DNA from 3 places in the Saccharococcus thermophilus genome. Region 2 is predicted to be linked to each of the others. Evidence: predicted binding sites of a transcription regulator. Region 2 holds the regulator's gene; each other region holds the start of a gene.
The links. The regulator Rex, encoded in region 2, represses fermentation and respiration genes when NADH is low (regulators of the CRP and FNR family bind a similar motif). The targets are predictions, from matches to a motif close to TTGTGAAATATTTCACAA.
Positions count from the first base shown of each region.

Region 1: the regulator Rex is predicted to act here: its motif matches at 1,428-1,445, upstream of ric (iron-sulfur cluster repair di-iron protein).
Region 3: the regulator Rex is predicted to act here: its motif matches at 2,206-2,223, upstream of BDD39_RS13700 (DUF2249 domain-containing protein).

Region 1 covers NZ_JAASRS010000001.1:2,619,752-2,624,038, forward strand. Annotated here, with positions in the region: gene BDD39_RS13615 (molybdopterin molybdotransferase MoeA) at 1-907, opposite strand, end outside; gene BDD39_RS13620 (hypothetical protein) at 1,016-1,300, opposite strand; gene ric (iron-sulfur cluster repair di-iron protein) at 1,509-2,234, shown strand; gene moaA (GTP 3',8-cyclase MoaA) at 2,282-3,307, opposite strand; gene BDD39_RS13635 (IS256 family transposase) at 3,665-4,287, shown strand, end outside.
Region 2 covers NZ_JAASRS010000001.1:12,420-16,706, reverse strand. Annotated here, with positions in the region: gene BDD39_RS00085 (ABC-F family ATP-binding cassette domain-containing protein) at 1-1,229, opposite strand, end outside; gene moaC (cyclic pyranopterin monophosphate synthase MoaC) at 1,349-1,870, shown strand; gene BDD39_RS00075 (redox-sensing transcriptional repressor Rex) at 1,860-2,516, shown strand; gene BDD39_RS00070 (twin-arginine translocase TatA/TatE family subunit) at 2,513-2,665, shown strand; gene tatC (twin-arginine translocase subunit TatC) at 2,686-3,432, shown strand; gene BDD39_RS00060 (YdiK family protein) at 3,447-3,587, opposite strand; gene BDD39_RS00055 (CPBP family intramembrane glutamic endopeptidase) at 3,626-4,287, opposite strand, start outside.
Region 3 covers NZ_JAASRS010000001.1:2,636,867-2,641,153, forward strand. Annotated here, with positions in the region: gene BDD39_RS13690 (TIGR04053 family radical SAM/SPASM domain-containing protein) at 28-1,146, opposite strand; gene BDD39_RS13695 (molybdenum cofactor guanylyltransferase) at 1,218-1,805, opposite strand; gene BDD39_RS13700 (DUF2249 domain-containing protein) at 1,907-2,140, opposite strand; gene BDD39_RS13705 (hypothetical protein) at 2,270-2,425, shown strand; gene BDD39_RS13710 (nitric-oxide reductase large subunit) at 2,492-4,287, opposite strand, start outside.

The DNA.
Region 1 (4,287 bases), 2.6 Mb from region 2:
ATAGCTTGCCGTCAAGATGCGCAACCGTCGTTACGCTGCCCGGGCGCATCGCCACTTTATTGAACAGCACTTCAGCGCCGAGACGTTCATAAATGATCGGCAAATAATCATAATCCCCGACAGAAACTCCTCCTGTTGTAATCAACATATCCACTTGATCGAGCGCGGATTGGATCGCGGCAAAACAAGCATCCAGATCGTCCATTAATTTGCCGAAATAAACTGGCTCCGCGCCGTTGCGGACCACTTGCGCCTGAATCATATACGCGTTGCTGTTGCGGATTTTTCCTGGCACAGGCGGATCGGATACATCCAAAAGCTCGCTTCCTGTCGCAAAAATGCCGATGCGCGGCTTACGTGCCACTTTTACCTCGGCATATCCAAATGTCGCTAATAGCGCCTGCACGCCGGGGTTGATCCGCGTGCCTTTTGGAACAAGCGCATCGCCCTTTTTCGCATCCTCCCCTTGAAATGAAATATTATCTCCCGGACGAAACGGACGTTTGATCGACATATACGTTTTGCCATCCCGCTCATATTGTTTGGCTAGCTCCAACATGACAACCGCGTCGCATCCATCGGGAATTGGCGCCCCTGTCATGATGCGCACCGCCTGAAACGGTTTCACCGCTTTTGTCGCCATCTGTCCCGCTCCAATTGTCTCAATCACTTCAAATTCCACCGGATTGTCCAGCTTCGCCTGCGCGGAGTCCGCAGCGCGGATGGCAAAACCGTCATATGGAGAGCGGTCAAACGGTGGAACGTCATGATCGGCGCGCAATTCTTCGGCCAAATACCGACCGTATGCTTCCTCAAGCCGAACCGTTTCCGCTTCCCCTTCCCGCGCATATTTCATGACCCTTTTGATCGCTTCCGTTACCGGAATCGGAGTTCGCTTTTCCAACATGCTTTTCTCTCCCTTTCTCATTTAATAGCTACCCATAATATCCATTATTTTACTTTTTTATATTTAGAAGAGCAAGCAGACTGCCAAAGAAAGCAAGTTTTTATTGGTTCATCCGTACTGCTGATGATCGGAAGTTTCGCGTGAAGATTTGCTTAATGCATTGACATTATCAACCTTTTCCTTTATTCTTTCAACTAATTCGCCTAAAGCATGATGCTGGCTGTTGACGAACTCATGCTGCTGAATCGCTGCGCCGAGTTCTGCAAACAAATCATCAATCAACTCCTGCATCATTTCTTCCTTTTCGGCAAGCTGCTTCTTTGCTTCTTCCAAACGGCTTTTTAACTGTCGATTTTCGCTTTCCAACTGTTCAGCCTTCAACAGCCGAAACATCCCCATCCCTTCTTTCCTTTTTTCTTATTTTCATTGTACGGAAATGAATCAAAGCTAGTCGTGATGTTCATCACATTTATCCGTTTCATTTCTTTCCTAACACAATTTGTTCAAAATTTCTTCCCTTATGTGATGTACATCACGACATGCAAAAGAGAAAAGAAATATGCTTAAGTTGTAACGATTGATTAAGATGGAGGTATCAGCCATGGAAAAATGGTTTACAGAACAATCGCTCATCGGGGACATCGTAGCACAATTTCCAAAAGCAAGCGATCTTTTCAAATCATATAGAATTGATTTTTGCTGCGGCGGGCAGCGCCCATTGCAGGAAGCAATAAAAGAGCGCGGTTTGGACGGAGAAGCGATTTTAGAAGAGCTGAACGCGCTTTATGCCCAATCGCACGAAAAAGTCGATAGAAATTGGAAGGAAGCTTCTTATCGCGAGCTGATCGATCATATTATCGGAAAACATCATCGTTACTTGGCGGAAGAACTGCCGCAGCTCAGCCCTTACGTCACAAAAGTGCTGCGCGTCCACGGAATGCACCATCCGCATCTTGCGCAAGTTCATAAGCTGTTTAACGAGCTGAAAACCGAACTGGAACAGCATACGGTGAAAGAAGAAACTTACGCTTTTCCGCTTATTTTGCAATTTGAAGAAACTCCGACTCCAGAAAACAGAGAAACGATGAAACAAGTGATTCGCGAACTTGTCAATGAACATGACGTTGCTGGCGACATCATCAAAACGATTCGTGAGATTACGAATGACTTTACCCCGCCGGAAGATGCATGCCGGACGTACCGTCTTGTCTACAACCGATTAGAAGCGCTTGAAGAAGATTTATTTAAACATATCCATTTGGAAAATAACGTGTTATTCCCGCGCGTCCTCGCGGAAGCAGAGCCATCGGCCGAAACGTCTCAATAAACTAAAAACACTGGACCGTTCCACTCGAAGGAAACGGTCCAGTTTACTTATCCGCCAATATAAGACATTTCAATTTTCTTCCGCGTTTTTGCCGTTTGCTCCGTCCGTTCATCCGAGTAACGGTCTGTCCGCATGTTCCATGTGGATGAAATCACTTTCTTGATTTCCTCTTTATCTGCCCCAGAACGCAGTTTTTCTTTTAACGAAACACCGCTTGTCGCAAACAAGCACGTATACAGCGTACCATCGGCGGAAATGCGCGCCCGGGTGCAGCTGCTGCAAAACGATTCCGTCACCGAGGAGATAAAACCGACTTCCACGTTCGTGCCAACATAGCGGTAGCGGTTTGCCACCTCGCCGAAGTAGGCTTTTTCCACCGGCTCAAGCGGATGCATTTGCTGCAGGAGTTCATACATTTCTTTTTTCGTAACGACATGGGAAAAATCCCAACCGTTTGTCGTGCCGACGTCCATATATTCAATAAAGCGGAGGGTAATGCCTTGTTCTTTAAAATAGTTTGCCATCGGAATGATTTGCGAGTCGTTCATTCCTTTTTTGACGACCATGTTCACTTTAACGCCAAGCCCGGCTTCCCGCGCTGCTTCGATCCCTTTTAGCACCGGCTTGACCCCGACCCCAACACCGTTCATCTTTTTAAATACTTCGTCATCTAACGCATCCAAGCTGACATTGACGCGCTTTAGTCCCGCTTCTTTCAAACGTTTCGCCCATTTCACTAAATGAATCCCATTCGTCGTAAGAGCGATATCGTGAATGCCGGGAATGTGCGTCAACCGTTCTACGAATAAGTCCAAATCGCGTCTTAACAGCGGTTCTCCCCCTGTGATACGAATTTTTTCCACCCCAAGTTCCGCAAAACTTTCGGCAAGCAGCACCATTTCCTCGATCGTTAATAATTCGTCTTCACGCAAAAAGCGAAAATTGGGTCCGAATATTTCCGCCGGCATGCAATATACGCAGCGGAAATTGCACTGGTCCGTTACCGAAATGCGCAAATCGCGAAGCGGACGGTTCCAGCGGTCGACAACGGTCGACGGTTTTTTTTCCTCCATTCCGCTTTCTCCTTTCAATAAGATTTAAACACTGTCGCACACAATGACGATTTTTCCTTTAAATGGCGGCGCGCCATCCACTTAGCCGTGATGATGCCAAGAAGCACAACCATTACTCCAGAAACAAACGAGACCTTTATCGATAATAACCAAACCGGTGATCAAAATTCCATCATCATAAAACCTCTTTCAACAACACCTTTCTGTTCCACTATATAAAAAAAAGAAGAAAAATGTTGTGACGTTACTCAGATGATGTATAAAATTTTGTGTAAAGCATTTTACTAGATCAAAATAAAAAAGGTAGGGTATTCTCTGATTGAACCCAAACATTCCAGAGAAAGGAGAACCCTACCTATGTCTAAAAGTATACCGAATGTCGACTGGGCAAATCAACTGGAAAGTGTCATTCGTCAGTTTGTAAAGGAAAAATTAGAACTGATCATGCGGGAAGAAATCAAGAATTTCCTCGAAATAGAACAGGCCGGAACATCAAATATGAGAAACGGCTACTATCAACGAAATCTAGATACGCAATATGGCCGGATTGAAGGTCTTTTGGTCCCTAGAGACCGAAACGGAGAATTTCAAACACAGTTGTTTGCCCCTTACCAACGGCACACCGGCTGGCTGGAGGAAGCAATCATTAGGATGTACCAAAGTGGCATGAGTACACGGGAAATTGGCAAGTTTATCGAACGAATTCTAGGAAGCACCTATTCTCCTGCGACGATCAGCCGTATTACCGATGTCGTGAAGGAAGACATCGAGAAATGGCACACTCGTCCACTGCACAAGCGTTATTCCGTCTTATATTTGGATGGTTTATACGTAAAACTTCGTCGCGAAACCGTGGAGAAAGAAGTCATTTATGTGGTGTTAGGGGTGAACGAAGAAGGATATCGCGAAATTCTTGATTTCTTTGTGGGAGGACAAGAAAGCGCCTATGTATGGCAGGAAATTCTTCAACACCTCTACCA
Region 2 (4,287 bases):
TTCGATGATAAGTCGGCCTGGTTTTGGTCATAGTAGCCGATCTGTACGTTCGAGCCGTAGCGGAATTGCCCTGTTTGCAGAGGCAGCTTGTTGACGATCGCTTTTAATAACGTCGATTTACCGATTCCGTTCGGTCCAATCAGGGCAATACTTTCCCCGCGTGTAATACGAAAGTGGATGTTGCGAATAATTGGTTGGTCCGCATCGTATCCTACTGACACATTTTCGGCGGTCAACACGTCATTACCACTTTGCCGTTCGATCTCGAAGGAAAACGAAGCGGCTTTTTCATCCCCGACTGGTCTCTCCATTCTTTCCATTTTTTCAAGCCGTTTTCTTCGGCTTTGCGCGCGCTTGGTGGTCGAAGCGCGGGCGATATTGCGCTGAATAAACTCTTGCAGCTTTGCGATTTCTTCTTGCTGTTTTTCATATAGTTTTCGTTCCCGTTCGTATTCCTCTGCCCGTTGCTCTAGGTAACGGCTGTAATTGCCGCTATACCGCTTTAATGTCGCACGTGACAGTTCGTATACTTGGGTAACAATTTTATCGAGAAAATAGCGGTCATGGGAAACGATTAAAATCGCGCCAGGATACGTTTGTAAATATTGTTCCAACCATGTTAATGTTTCTAGGTCTAAATGGTTGGTCGGCTCGTCTAAAATAAGCAAATCGGGTTTCATTAAAAGCAATTTTCCGAGTGCCAGACGCGTTCGCTGTCCGCCGCTTAGCGATTGGACAGGAGTCGTCATATAATCGTACTTAGAAAACTGCAAACCGTGTAAAATGGAGCGAATATCAGCTTCGTATTGGTAACCGCCTTGTTCTTTATAGCGTTCTTGCAACGCGTCATAGTCTTTTAATAGTTTTTCGTAACGGGAAGCGTCCGCAAGCAAATCGGGATCGCCCATTTGCATTTCCATCTCGCGTAATTGCTTCTCCATTGCCTTTAACGGTGCAAATACCGTCATCATCTCTTCCCAAATCGACAAGGAAGAGTGAAGCCCACTGTCTTGGGCGAGGTAGCCGATCGTCACTTCTTTTGGTTTAATGATTTCTCCGCTATCGTAAGAAAGTTCTCCGGCAATGATTTTTAATAATGTCGATTTTCCTTCTCCGTTTCTCCCGACGAGAGCGATGCGGTCTTTGGATTGTATTTCTAATTTTATATTCGATAAAATAAGGTCAGCGCCAAAATATTTTGTCAGTTGGTTGACTTGTAAAATGATCATTGTTATTCACCTCTCGTTTAACAATAATAGTGTAGCGTAATTTGTTTTCTTATCGCAATAAAACGATAAAAGACAGATGACGAAAAATAGTGTATAGTTTATAGTGGGAGGAGATTACGTTGTCATCATTTACCCATTTTAACGAACAAGGCCGGGCAAAAATGGTCGATATTTCAGACAAAGAGGATACGGTTCGCATAGCGGTCGCTCAAACAAGTGTGACAGTAAATAAGGAAATTTATGAAAAAATGACAAACAACGCGATCGAAAAAGGGGATGTGCTTGCTGTTGCGCAAATAGCTGGCGTTATGGCCGCAAAAAAAACGCCAGATTTAATTCCAATGTGTCATCCGCTTATGTTAAAAGGTGTCGACATTCAATTTGCGTGGCATGTGGAGGAAGAAAAAGCGTTATATCAATTACTGATTACTGTCACAGTGAAAACGAAGGGCAGCACAGGGGTGGAGATGGAAGCGCTAACGGCCGCCTCTGTATGCGCACTGACGGTGTATGACATGTGCAAGGCGCTTGATAAAGGGATGGTGATTGGCCCAACCTATTTGGTAGAGAAAACTGGTGGGAAGTCGGGCCATTATCAACGGGAAAAAAGAAGTGCTGGGGGATTCATCGATGAGCAATGAACAGCCAAAAATTCCGCAAGCAACGGCAAAACGCTTGCCGTTATATTATCGTTTTTTAAAAAATTTACATGCTTCCGGAAAGCAACGTGTTTCTTCTGCCGAATTGAGCGAGGCGGTCAAAGTCGATCCCGCAACGATCCGTCGCGATTTTTCCTATTTTGGTGCGCTCGGAAAAAAAGGGTATGGATATAATGTCAACTATTTGTTGTCATTTTTCCGCAAAACGCTCGATCAAGACGAAGTGACCGAAGTCGCGCTATTTGGAGTCGGGAACTTAGGAACGGCATTTTTAAACTATAATTTTTTGAAAAACAATAATACGAAAATTGTCATGGCATTTGATGTGGATGAGAAAAAGGTTGGTACAACAGTCGGCGGGGTGCCTGTCTATCATTTGGACGAATTAGAAGGGCGTCTTCACGAGGGAATTCCAGTAGCGATTTTAACGGTGCCGGCTCATGTTGCGCAATGGATTACAGACCGTCTTGTCGGAAAAGGAATTAAAGGGATTTTAAATTTTACGCCGGCGCGCCTGAACGTGCCGAAACACATTCGCGTCCACCATATTGACTTAGCTGTCGAATTGCAGTCACTCGTCTATTTTTTAAAAAATTATCCGCTCGATAAAGGAGAGAACGAAACGTGAAATATTTATTAATCGTGCTTGTTATTTTATTATTGTTTGGAACAAAAAAGCTTCCGGAACTGGGCAAGTCGCTCGGGCAATCGCTCCGCGAATTCAAGGATGCGACGAAGGGATTAGCCGATGAGGATGAAAAAAAAGCCGACCAATAATAAGTTAGGATGGTTGACATATGAACGATAAAGAAATGTCGGTATATGAGCACCTAGGTGAATTGCGAAAACGGCTGATTATTGTTCTTATTTTTTTTAGCGTTGCCTTGATCGTGAGCTTCTTTTTTGTAGAACCGGTCATTTTGTATTTGCAGCGAACCGGTGAAGCGAAACAATTAACGATGAACGCGTTTCGTTTGACAGATCCGATCAGAATTTATTTTCAGTTTGCGTTTGTCATTGCCTTTATTCTTACCGCACCGGTTCTGCTTTATCAAATTTGGGCGTTTGTCAGCCCTGGGTTATATGAAAAAGAACGAAAAGTGACGTTAAGCTATATTCCAATTTCCATTTTCCTCTTTTTAGCCGGCGTTAGTTTTGCGTATTTTGTCTTATTTCCGTTTGTCGTTCGCTTTATGCAAAATTTGGCGAACGATCTTGGCATTCATCAAGTCATCGGCATTAATGAATATTTCGAATTTTTGCTTCAGCTCATCTTGCCGTTTGGCATTGTCTTTCAGCTGCCGGTAGTTGTGATGTTTTTAACAAGGCTCGGCTTGATTACGCCGATGTTGCTGATCAAAATACGGAAATACGCGTATCTGGTCTTATTGATTGTGGCTGCGATCATTACGCCGCCGGATGTATTATCGCAAGTGATTGTGATGATTCCGCTTTCGATTTTATATGAGGTAAGCATTTGGATTTCGAAATTTGCTTATCGCAAAGTTTTGTTGGCGCAACAGGAACAGGAAAACCTCCCGTGAATCGAACGGGAGGTTTATTTGCGAAAGTGGAGTGCGAAGAGACGTATTGCTGCTCCAAAATCAAGCGTAGCCAGTATGGCAAGCACAATCGTAAAAAAGTTCCAAATCGTATCTTTTGCGCTTTGAACAGATAAGTAAGTAAATAGTATCCCCATCAGAAAATAGAAAAAAGCGAATTGTAATGGCGTCCTTTTCATTGTATTAAAAGCCCCCAATGCCCAATAATGAGTTGTATATGTTCCGTCTGCCGCATCATTCTTTCAATTTCATCGGCAAACAACGTTTGCATCACGACGACGAACGTATTCATCGTAACGTGAGCGAAAATCGGAACAAAAATGCGCCCTGTTTTCGCATAAAGAAAGGCAAACGTAAATCCCATTGCCGCATATAAAAGCAGATGCTTCAATTCCATATGGACTACCGCAAATAATAGCGAACTGATAAGCGCGGCAATGAGGAAATTGTATTTTTGATATAGCGCCCCGAAAATAATCTTGCGAAAAATAATTTCTTCTAAAATCGGGCCGATAATGGAAGTAACGATGATCAATATCGGGGTGACTCGAATGATTCCGACAATGCGTCTCGTGTTTTCCGAGCCTGGCTCGATGCCAAGCAAATGCCATTCAATATTAGCGGCAAGGCTTTGGGCAAAGAGCGCCAAAAAAACGCCGCCGACCGCCCACATCCAAGCGACAGGCAAAGAAACGCGATAACGAGTATGCCGTTGTTTTATATCTTCGCGCAAGAAAAAGAGAATAATCAAAAACGCAATAGCAAAGCTAATGACTGCCCAATAGCCAGAGGCGATCTCTGCGGCAATGAGTTTATTTTTGGCATGTTTCCCCACAC
Region 3 (4,287 bases), 2.6 Mb from region 2:
ATAAAAGAGAGCCAGTGAAGATTATGATTAAGATAAGCGCTTTCCTTTTTGCCGCAATGCTTTTGGAATGTATACGCAATACGGTTCACTTTCTAAGTAATCGCCGGTAACAGCATACGCCCGCGAGCGTGAGCCGCCGCAAACGTAGCGAAATTCGCATACGCCACATTTTCCTTTATATTTATCAGGGTTACGCAAGTCTTGGAAAATCGGCGAATTCCGATAAATTTCCGCGAGCGGCGTTTCACGGACGTTTCCGGCTTTTACCGGAAGCAGTCCGCTCGGGTAGACATCGCCAATATGAGAAATAAAAACAAATCCATTGCCGTCGTTGACTCCTTTTGGCGCACGGCCAAGACCGTCGACTTGTCCAGTCAGTCCTTTCATCAGCACGTCTTCATAGCGGATTCCGTCGCCGGTTATTTGATTTTCCCGCATTTTCGCTTGCAAAACAACACGACGGTAATGCTGCCCTGCCGTTGTTTTTATGTCAAATGGGACGCGCTTGCTCGTTTCATAAAGCCAGCGAAACACTTTTTCATGCTCTACTGGGGAAATCATGTCCGATTCTTTTCCCCGCCCGGTCGGTACAAGGAAAAAGACGCTCCAAAGCACACATTTTAGTTTTTCAATCAACTTTACCATTTCATCAAGGACATGAACATTGTAACGGGAAATAACGGTGTTAATTTGCACTGGGATATCAAGCTCATGCAAATATTCAATCACCTTGATCGTTAAATCGAAGGAGCCAGGCGTTCCGCGAAAATGGTCATGAATTTCCGCATTTGGCCCGTCCAAACTAATCGCCCAGCGGGAAAGGCCGATTTCCTTCGCCTTGCGAATCGCCTCTTTTGTCACGTTTGGCGTTGCGCTTGGCGTCATCGAGACACGCAAGCCTTTGTCAATCGCATATTTCGCAAGATCATATACATCCGGGCGCATGAGCGGATCTCCGCCGGTAAACACGAGAAGCGGCTGATCCATCTCATATATATCATCAATTAACTTTTTCCCTTCTTCAAATGTCAATTCGCGTGGATCGCGATGATATTGCGCCTCGGCCCGGCAATGAAGACATTTTAACTGACATGCCCTTGTTAATTCCCAAATCACAATAAACGGATTTTCGTTAAAGTCTCTCACTATGTTCCCCTCCTCGCTTTCATTGTACTGCATAGGGGGAAACACTCATGTGACATATATCACAAAGCGATTTATGTCACAATATCGTCACACTCATTCGGTTTATTTACATTGCGAAACACGACCTCATTTTCCCAAAAATCTTGCTCCGTCACATAGCGAACATGACAACGATGAAGCAACGACTTCATCCTGTTATCCTTTGCTTGCAGCAGCTTTTTGATTTGCCCGAATGTCCGTCGATGATACATGCCAACTAACGGTTGAATTCGGCCGAAATGCGCACATATAATCGCATCAAACTCCTCGTTCGCATATTTAGCAAGTTTTACCGCTACTTCCGGTCGCATATACGGCATATCGCACGGAAGCACAAAGATCCATTTCGCTTCGCTTTCTTTCATAACCGTATAGATTCCCGCCAGCGGTCCTTGGCCACGATACCGTTCATCGTCCATGATCACTTTTTCCACTGTCTTTTGCCGAAAACAATCTACTAGTGAAGGATGGCTAACAATATAAACATCGTCTACTACTGCGCGCAACGTTTCCACAGCAATTTCAAAAAAATATTTTCCGCTAAACTTGGCAAGCGCTTTCGGGCTGCCAAAACGCCGTGACTGCCCTCCTGCAAGAACAACCCCTGTCATTCCTTTCACCGTCTGTCCCCTTTCTCCAACTCTCTGTTTCACTGTATCATGAAGGCAACAAAAAGAAAAGATTCCCGTAATTTTTCGGGAATCTTTTCTAAAAATCTGATTTATTTTTTGCCGATGGCAACTCGCCAAATTTCCGGTCCTTCTTCTAAGTACTCCCAAGTAAATTGATCTGGACGTTCCATCATAAACTGATAATGCAACGGACGCGGATCATGATCGTTTGTTAATTCCATTACTTCACCTGGTTTCAAGCTATCGAATAAACGAAAAATCGCAGGATGTCTTTCTCTCGGTTCATAATCAGGCGCATGAATTTTTGCGGCAAATTTGCTCATAATTGTCGCCTCCTTTATAGTATAATAAATTATATACACATCATAACCGCTTTTGTCGTTTGTCGTAGTGATGCACATCACAACTTACAAATGATAATTTTCAATCGTTTATGAAAGGAGAAATGATGATTGGAAGAGCTTGTTGGCTTTTGTTCGCAGTGCGGCAAACCAATTCATTGTTTGCATGGGTTTTTAAACGGCATCATTAGCGACGAAAAAGAAACGTTGTATTGTTTTCAATGTTACGAAAAAAAGAAGAAGCGAAAGGTAGCTAACAATAAATAAGATAGAAAGCGCTATCATATAACGATAAAAAAGAATCACAGCCATTGTGCTGTGATTCTTTTTTATTTATTCTTCTTTTGCCAAATCGACCACCGGAAGCGCTTCTTCCTCGCCGTGTGTCGGTTTACGCAAATGGAATAGCGATTTGACGCTGAACACCATGATTATAATGACACCTATTAAGAAAATCGTATCTGGAACAGCACGGAGCGTAAGCAAGGTTCGTACAAGATTCTGTTGTAAAAATGCCGGAGAACGCGATGCCCAATAACCATGTTCAAACGCTTCTTTCATTTGCAAAATACCGATCGGCAGCAGCGTCACCGCAATCATCCCCGCAAGCCCGATATTGAGCATCCAGCACGCAAATTTTAACCATTTATCGTTCCATGCTTCCGGCTTGACGATATTGCGCAGTGAATACAGCAACACCGCAATGCCGAACATGCCGTATACTCCCATCATTGACCCATGGCCGTGAGCCGGCGTTAAAAATTGTCCGTGTTCGAAGTAGCTGACTGCTGGCAAGTTAATTAAGAATCCGAGCACACCCGCGCCGACTAAGTTCCAGATCGCTGTAGAAATCAAAAACCAAAACGTTGACTTATAAGGAAAGTTAACCCCGCCGTCGCGCATCATTTTGTATTGTTCATATGCTTCTAAAATAAGCAATGTAAGCGGAATGACTTCAAGCGCCGAGAAGACGGCACCAAGCGCAATCCATATTTCCGGCGCACCGTTGTAATAGTAGTGGTGACCGATACCAATGACCCCGCTGCCAAGCAAGATCGTAAATTGGAAATATAACGCTCTTACTGTAGAATTTTTTGTGACAAGTTTCATTTGCACTAACAAAAAGCCGATAACAACAACCGCAAACACTTCAAAAATTCCTTCTACCCACAAGTGGATGATCCACCAACGCCAGTAATCAGCCATCGTAAAGTTCGTATCCGGTTTTATAAAGAACGCAAAAATATAAAAGAACGGAACTGCAATCGCCGAGTAGAACAATAAGTGAATCAATCCGCCTTTATCGCTTTCTTTCTTTAATCCGCTCTTAATGCCGCGGAAGACGATAAACAGCCAAATAAGCATACCTACTACTAAGATAATTTGCCAAATGCGGCCAAGCTCAATGTACTCCCATCCTTGGTCACCAAGCAAGAACCAGTTGTTTCCTAAATACCCTTTCACACCGAGCCATTCGCCGATCATACTGCCGCCGACAAGAACAACAAGCGCCCAGAACAAAATGTCAACGAGAAGCCCTTGTTTTTTCGGCTCATGTCCGCCAACAAGCGGTGCGATAAAAATCCCCATGCCGAGCCATGATGTCGCAATCCAGAAAATCGCTAACTGTAAATGGTAGCCTTTCGCAATGTTAAACGGCAATAAATCATGAATCCATTTGATGCCGAAAAAGCTGTCCGGCTCTACATAGTAATGGGCAAGCAACGCGCCAAACATCGATTGAACGAAAAACAGCACAGCAACGATCGTAAAGTATTTTCCTGATTTCACTTGCGAAGGAGTTAATGGCTGCTTACGCAAATCGATAACCGGAAATTGTCCTTCTTTATATGCTTCCTGCATGCTCAATTGATAACGGTAGAAGAAGAACAAAATGATCCCAACGAATAAAACTAAGATGGTCACACTTGCTCCGCTCCACCACATAGCGGAAAACGACATTGTATTTCCTGCGTCTTTATAATATGGCCAGTTGTTTGTATACGTAATGTGGTCCCCAATTCTTGGAGTGCTTGATAACCAAGCCGTCCAGAAGAAGAAATCGGCAATTTGTTTAATTTGGTCGCCCTTAGCTACCCAAGCGCGGTTTGTTTTTGGCATATCCGACT